Regions from separate parts of the Neobacillus canaveralius genome, predicted to be linked through region 1. Evidence: a T-box and tRNA genes for the amino acid it is inferred to sense, from the RefSeq annotation. Region 1 holds a T-box; the other holds one or more tRNA genes.
What was found. The T-box of region 1 lies ahead of ABC255_RS08005 (glycine--tRNA ligase). A T-box ahead of a tRNA ligase gene usually reads a tRNA of that ligase, here a tRNA-Gly.

Region 2: it encodes a tRNA-Gly, which carries the amino acid that the T-box ahead of ABC255_RS08005 (glycine--tRNA ligase) is inferred to sense. The anticodon was not compared.

The regions. Positions count from the first base shown of each region.
Region 1 is NZ_JBDFLL010000001.1:1,624,099-1,627,712, forward strand. Features, by position in the region: gene ABC255_RS07985 (cytidine deaminase) at 1-353, shown strand, start outside; gene era (GTPase Era) at 343-1,263, shown strand; gene ABC255_RS07995 (YqzL family protein) at 1,423-1,566, shown strand; gene recO (DNA repair protein RecO) at 1,597-2,349, shown strand; T-box leader at 2,402-2,588, shown strand; gene ABC255_RS08005 (glycine--tRNA ligase) at 2,645-3,614, shown strand, end outside.
Region 2 is NZ_JBDFLL010000001.1:2,346,033-2,349,646, reverse strand. Features, by position in the region: gene ccpN (transcriptional regulator CcpN) at 1-417, opposite strand, end outside; gene mutM (bifunctional DNA-formamidopyrimidine glycosylase/DNA-(apurinic or apyrimidinic site) lyase) at 601-1,410, opposite strand; tRNA gene ABC255_RS12095 (tRNA-Ile) at 1,511-1,584, opposite strand; tRNA gene ABC255_RS12090 (tRNA-Gly) at 1,597-1,670, opposite strand; gene ABC255_RS12085 (DUF1450 domain-containing protein) at 1,731-2,006, opposite strand; gene ABC255_RS12080 (FbpB family small basic protein) at 2,143-2,268, opposite strand; gene ABC255_RS12075 (YolD-like family protein) at 2,420-2,758, opposite strand; gene ABC255_RS12070 (DNA alkylation repair protein) at 2,863-3,570, opposite strand.

The DNA.
Region 1 (3,614 bases):
CATATGTTCCTTATTCTAAATTTGGGGTAGGAGCAGCTTTATTAACAACAGATGGAAAAGTATATCATGGATGTAACATAGAAAATGCCGCTTATAGCATGTGCAATTGCGCTGAACGTACTGCATTGTTTAGTGCGTATTCTCAAGGTGATCGAAATTTTAAAATGCTTGCAGTTGTCGCTGATACTGACCGCCCCTGCTCACCATGTGGAGCATGCCGGCAGGTAATTTCGGAGCTGTGTTCCCAAGACATGAAGGTCGTTTTAACAAACTTAAAAGGTGATATTCAAGAAATTACTGTAGCTGAATTACTTCCAGGCGCCTTTTCTCCGGAGGATTTACATGCTGAGTAATGATAATAAAGGTTATAAATCAGGTTTTATTTCAATAATTGGACGTCCAAATGTAGGAAAGTCAACATTTCTTAACCGAGTTATTGGTCAGAAGATTGCCATTATGAGCGATAAACCGCAAACTACTCGTAATAAAATTCAGGGTGTATTGACGTTAGATGATACCCAAATGGTGTTTATTGACACACCAGGGATTCATAAGCCAAAGCATAAACTAGGCGACTTTATGATGAAAGTTGCACAAAACACATTAAAAGAAGTTGATTTAATCCTTTTTATGGTAAATGCTGAGGAAGGATTTGGCCGTGGTGAAGAATTTATCCTTGAAAAGTTCGAAACCGTCAATACACCAATCTTCCTTGTTATTAATAAAATCGATCAAATACACCCAGATGAATTACTGCCACTAATTGAATCATATAAAGAAAAGTATCCTTTTAAAGAAATTGTTCCTATTTCTGCACTTGAAGGAAATAATGTGGAACGTTTACTAGAACAAATTAAAGTTTATTTACCTGAAGGACCGCAGTATTATCCGGCAGATCAGGTAACCGATCACCCAGAAAGATTTATTATTACAGAATTAATCCGAGAGAAAGCGCTGCACTTAACACGTGAAGAAATTCCTCATTCCCTTGCTGTTGTTCTCGATAAGATGGAACGTCAACACGGAGGTAAGGATATCATTCATGTAATGGCTACTGTTATTGTGGAGAGAGATTCTCAAAAGGGCATCATTATTGGGAAACAAGGGAGTATGCTTAAGGAAATAGGTAAACGTGCCCGAGTCGATATTGAAAATCTTTTAGGCTCAAAAGTATTCTTAGAGCTTTGGGTTAAAGTTCAAAAAGATTGGCGCAATAAAATGTCCCAGCTTCGCGATTATGGCTTCAATGAAGATGAATATTGATATCTAAACCCTAACTAGAATATTTGGGATTATATAAAATTATGCATGGACAACATTAACAAATTTTTCGTCTTATGATTTTTGCTTGGGCAGGCTATGATAATTGTAAGGTTTGGGATTCTTAAAAGGCTAGTCTAAACATGAAAGGTGGGGTTTTCGATGATGGATTTTACGTGGAAAGTATTCCTACAGACAGGTAATATTGACACTTATCTTCTCTATAAAGAGATGGAGAAGGAAAACCAAGAAATACCCGGAAATCAGAATGAAGATCTAGCGCAAATGGATTTTCCCGTTTCATAAGTTTGTCTAATGTATCGGGATGGTGACTATATGCTCCAAAAATGTGAAGGCATTGTCATTAGAACTACAGATTATGGTGAAACAAATAAAATTATTACGTTATATACAAGGGAATGGGGAAAGATTGGTGTTATGGCTAGAGGAGCAAAAAAGCCCAATAGCCGGCTTTCCTCCATTACCCAGCTTTTTACCCACGGCTACTTTCTAGTCCAAAGAGGAACTGGTTTAGGCAGCCTGCAGCAGGGAGAACTGATTACCAGCCTCCGCGGTATTGGTGAAGATATATTCCTAACGGCATATGCTAGTTATATTGTTGAATTGACTGATAAATGTACCGATGATAGAAAACCAAACCCATTTCATTTTGAACTTCTTTTTCAAACGCTTAATTATTTGAATGAAGGATATGATCCTGATATTCTGATGAATATCTATGAAATGAAAATGCTGAATGTATTGGGATTACATCCAATTCTAAATCAATGTTCCGTTTGCGGCAGCACAGACGGACTTTTTTCTTTTTCCATTCGGGAGGGCGGGTTTATATGCCACCGATGTATAGGGAAGGATCCATACCATTATAAATTATCGCCATCATCTGTAAAATTATTACGTCTATTTTATTTTTTTGATCTTGCAAGATTAGGGAACATCTCCGTAAAGCAAGAAACCAAAGATGAGTTAAAACAGGTTATAACAGCGTACTACGAAGAATATTCAGGTCTCTATCTAAAAACAAAGAAATTTCTTCAATCAATGGAAAAATTTCGAAATCAAATATAGCTGCCTTATTGACATTTATTTTAGATTTCGATATTATGTGTCTTAATAATAAATAGTTGCTATGATGGAAAAGAGTACTTAGCAATCTCTATAAAAGCGAACCTAGGATGGTGTGAGCTAGGGAATAGGGACCTAAGGAAGGCGTTCTTGAGCATATCATGTGTATATAACGCACATAAAAGAGGCTGCTTTTACTAGCAGCAAATAGGGTGGAACCGCGGGTAACTCTCGTCCCTATGCTTATCTTAAGCATAGCGACGAGAGTTTTTTATTTTATTGAAGAGGAGTAATGAACATGAAAGTATCAATGGAGCAAATTGTTTCTCACGCGAAACATAGAGGTTTTATTTTTCCAGGTTCAGAAATCTACGGTGGTCTGGCAAATACATGGGATTACGGTCCACTTGGAGTAGAATTTAAAAACAATATTAAACAAGCATGGTGGAAGAAATTTGTTCAAGAATCACCATACAATGTTGGTTTGGACGCAAGCATTCTAATGAACCCAAGAACTTGGGAAGCTTCCGGACATATCGGCAACTTTAACGATCCAATGATAGATTGTAAAAACTGTAAAGCACGCCATCGTGCAGATAAGTTAATTGAAAATGCTCTTGATGAAAAGGGAATCGAAATGATTGTTGACGGACTTCCGTTTGATAAAATGGAGGATCTGGTCAAAGAACATAATATTGCCTGCCCAGACTGCGGCAGCCATGATTTTACCGGCATTCGCCAATTCAATTTAATGTTTAAAACCTTCCAGGGGGTCACAGAGTCTAGCACGAATGAAATTTTTCTTCGCCCAGAAACAGCACAAGGGATCTTCGTTAATTTTAAAAATGTTCAGCGTACGATGAGAAAGAAATTACCTTTTGGGATTGCGCAAATCGGAAAAAGCTTCCGAAATGAAATCACGCCTGGTAACTTTACTTTCCGTACTCGTGAGTTTGAACAAATGGAGCTTGAGTTTTTCTGTAAACCTGGTGAGGACTTGAAATGGTTTGATTATTGGAAGAACTTTGCAGAACAATGGCTTCATTCTTTAGGATTGGATAAGGAAAATTTAAGACTTCGTGATCATTCAGAAGATGAACTATCACATTATAGTAATGCGACTACCGATTTTGAATATAAATTCCCATTTGGCTGGGGAGAACTTTGGGGTGTAGCCTCACGGACGGATTATGATTTAAAGCAGCATATGCAATTCTCTGGTGAAGATTTTAACTATATTGATCCAGAGACAAATGAAAGATATGTTC
Region 2 (3,614 bases), 720 kb from region 1:
TTCTTGCAAGTCTTTATTGCCAATAGCTGTTCTTAGTAAATCTTTTCTAGAAATAACCCCGGCTAAATAGCCGTCACTGTCAACAGCATAAAGCGTCCCTACATCTTCTAAAAACAGTTGAACAATCGCATCATAAACAGAAGTAGATTTTTCAACGACGATCGGGTGGGCTTTATAATCCGCAACTTTTCGGAGAATGAATTGTTCCGCTTGCTGCTTTACCACATGGTTATGATTGAAAAAATAACCGACGCGAGGTCTTGCATCCAAATTCCCTGCCATCGTTAAGATCGCTAAATCTGGTCTTAAGGCTGCTCTTGTTAAGGAAAGCTTCTCTGCAATTTGCTGCCCTGTAATCGGACCGCTTTCTTTCACAATCTTTAGAATTTCATCTTGGCGTTTCGTTAGTTTAATCACATTGACCCCCTTTTCAATATAATCATGTTATTTTTAATACTGAATTTTTAAATGTGCTATACTTATTAATATATAGTATATTACATTTATACACTATAGGGAACATTTAGTTCAACATATTTTTGACAAATTATTTAATTCTTCAAAAAAATCCTACCGCGAACGGTAGGATTCAAGTTTCCCCTATTTTTGACAGTTAGAACAGAAAAAGGTTTTACGAGAAGAAATCATTTCTTTCATTATAGTGCTTCCACACCTTTTGCAAGTTTCTCCTTCTCTGTCATACACCAAACAAAGGTTATTATATCCTCCTGTTAGGTTATCCCCTTTGTAAAAAGGATTTTCCATGTAGCCCCCATGCTTAAGCGCATCTTGGAGTACATGCTTCATGGATTGGTAGAGTTGATTTCGTTCATTCTCCTCTATGTCTTCTATACTCCGTTTGGTTTTGATTCCTGCGTGATAACAGATTTCATCAGAGTAGCAGTTTCCAATACCCGCAATAAACTCCTGATCAAGGAGTTTTGTTTTGATTTTCCCCCGTCTGTCACCCAGCAGCTTCAAGAATGTTTGTGCTGTGAATTGTGGATCAAATGGCTCTGGACCGAGCGGAGATAATTCCTTTTGAACATCCTGTTCACTATATAAATGTAAATACCCCAGCCTAAGCCCAATAAAATAAAGATGGTGATTCCCAAATGATAAACGAACCTGGATTGTCCTGTCAGGCTTGTCTTCCTCTGTACCAAAATACATCCAGCCGCCTAGCATTAAATGAAGCAACAAAACTTGTCCGTTATCTAAATGAAAGAGTAAATGCTTCCCTCTACGATTGACTGTGACGATCTTCTGATTCGCGACCATATTAATGAAGAGAGTTGGGTTCACATTTATGGATTTCTCTCGATTGATTTGTACTTGTGTGATGGTCTGTCCCGCTATTTTTTGATTTAACAATCTTCGGTAATTTTCCATCTCTGGCAGTTCAGGCATGAATCCACTTCCTCTCTACTGCTTTTTCATATCTTTTCCCCGAAAACGCAAAAAAACCGAACTTTTTAAAGTTCGGTTTTTGTATCACTATTCATTTGAGTGGGCCTAAATGGACTCGAACCATCGACCTCACGCTTATCAGGCGTGCGCTCTAACCAGCTGAGCTATAGGCCCATTTAGTAGAATTGGAGCGGGTGATGAGAATCGAACTCACAACATCAGCTTGGAAGGCTGAGGTTTTACCACTAAACTACACCCGCATTTATACGCCCTATCAATAGTACATGAAATATTATAGCATCGTACTGCTAAGTTGTAAACTACTTTTTATCACTCTGGAGATGTTTGAGCTTCTGCAATAATTCCATTGAATCCCCTGCCGCAATAAATTCGCCATTAACAATCGCATAAGGAGAGTTTTTGCATTCCTCACATCGGCTTTGGCACTGATACTCTTTATACTCGATATTTTTTTTACTCAGGAAGGTACTATACTCACTTTGTATGTCTTCCGTTAAAAAACGATTAAGGTTTTTTTCACAAAAATCGATCGTTAATTTCTTTTCTTTTGCAAAAAGTTTTGTAATAAAATTCATTTGTTGAACATCTCCACTGCCTGTCTTATAGTAAGTATATCAATTTTGGCTTAAAAATTCTCCCCATAAACATGATAAAGAGCAACCATTTTTTGTAACGGTTGCTCTTTATTAATAATTTCTATATTTGAAGTTTTTATCTTTTTGAATGTTTTTTATCAATTTTCGCCTCAATTCTCTCCATCGCTTTGTGATCACTTTTTAATTCCTGTTTGTTTTCATCGACTAATTTCTTAAAGCTTATCATGCTACGTTTCCTCATTTGTTTCTCCACCTTTCTTATGTTTTCATTATACATAATGTAGAAAGGGTAAATTCAACATAAATATTACAACTTTTTGAACTTTTTTATATTATTAGAAAATTAAATAAAATAAACAAGGATAATCCATAATGGACTATCCTCATTTTGGTTAGTCAACTACCACGACTCCAATGACACAGTCTAGGTCCACACGCTGAATTTCTCCTGGTTTACTCTCAACACGCAAATGGCGTTTAATGGGATCGATGTAATGGACATTACCTGTAATTTCTTGTAAAAAACCATCATGCCAAATGGTTAGCTTTAACCGCAAGTGAAACTCCATCGCATAGCAAATTTGCTGGTCAAACTCCTCTCTCTGATATTCGTCAAGTATTGGTTTTGCCTGTCGTTCTTGATCCTTATACATGGCACGAGTCATTGCAAACCCTTCAGGCATAAAAGACGCTGGCCGCCATTTTAATTTGCCTCTATCGCGTATTGCCATTTGAGTCATCTCCTTCAACACTATTATACACGAACAAATGTTCTGTATGTATATAAAAAAAATACGTACTTCCTTAAAGGAAACACGCAACTAATGATAAATATCTAACATATACAAGTCTTCCGCTTTAATCCTACTCTATTTTTCACTTCTATTTTCTTTATGTAATCTGTTGCAAGTGGAACTTTACAAGCGGTGTTTCCTACGTTTACTTCCACCTTGCCAATATATTCTGCCACCTGTTTTGCTTCCTCACTTAGTTCCGTTACATAGGCGCCGACAGAAATAACAAAACCATTCATCACATATCTGACACGGTTTCGTTCAGAATGGATGTTATTTTTCACATGTTCTAACAAAGAACGAATTTCGGTTATGTCCAACTTTTCATCAGGGGTGATGGATAAATAATTGGAATAGGTGCTCCAGCCGCAAACCGCGATCATTTCTTCCTCAGATTTTATCCACTCTCTGGCCAATTCCATTGCATAATCACTTTCGGCAGCAACTTGTGCCACTGTATATTCCGCCGCCATATACCAGTAAGCTTTCTGAGCCCAATCCTGTAAGGTCTCTTTTGAAATTAGTTTTGGATTTACCGAAAGACCTGCCAAATACATAGCATCATGATTGCCGGAATTATATAGTTTTAAGGCTAATTCATGATCCTTCTTCACATATTTAACTAGTTTCTTCAAATCCCCAATTTTTACACCATAAAATGGCTCTTTTACGCCGTGATTGTTATAAATTTGCTTCGTTTGCACGGAACCCAGTTCTTCAAGTTTTTGCATGATTTCTTTATACGTCACGCCATTCATCCTCTCACCAAAAAACGATTATTTTTTGCTGCAGC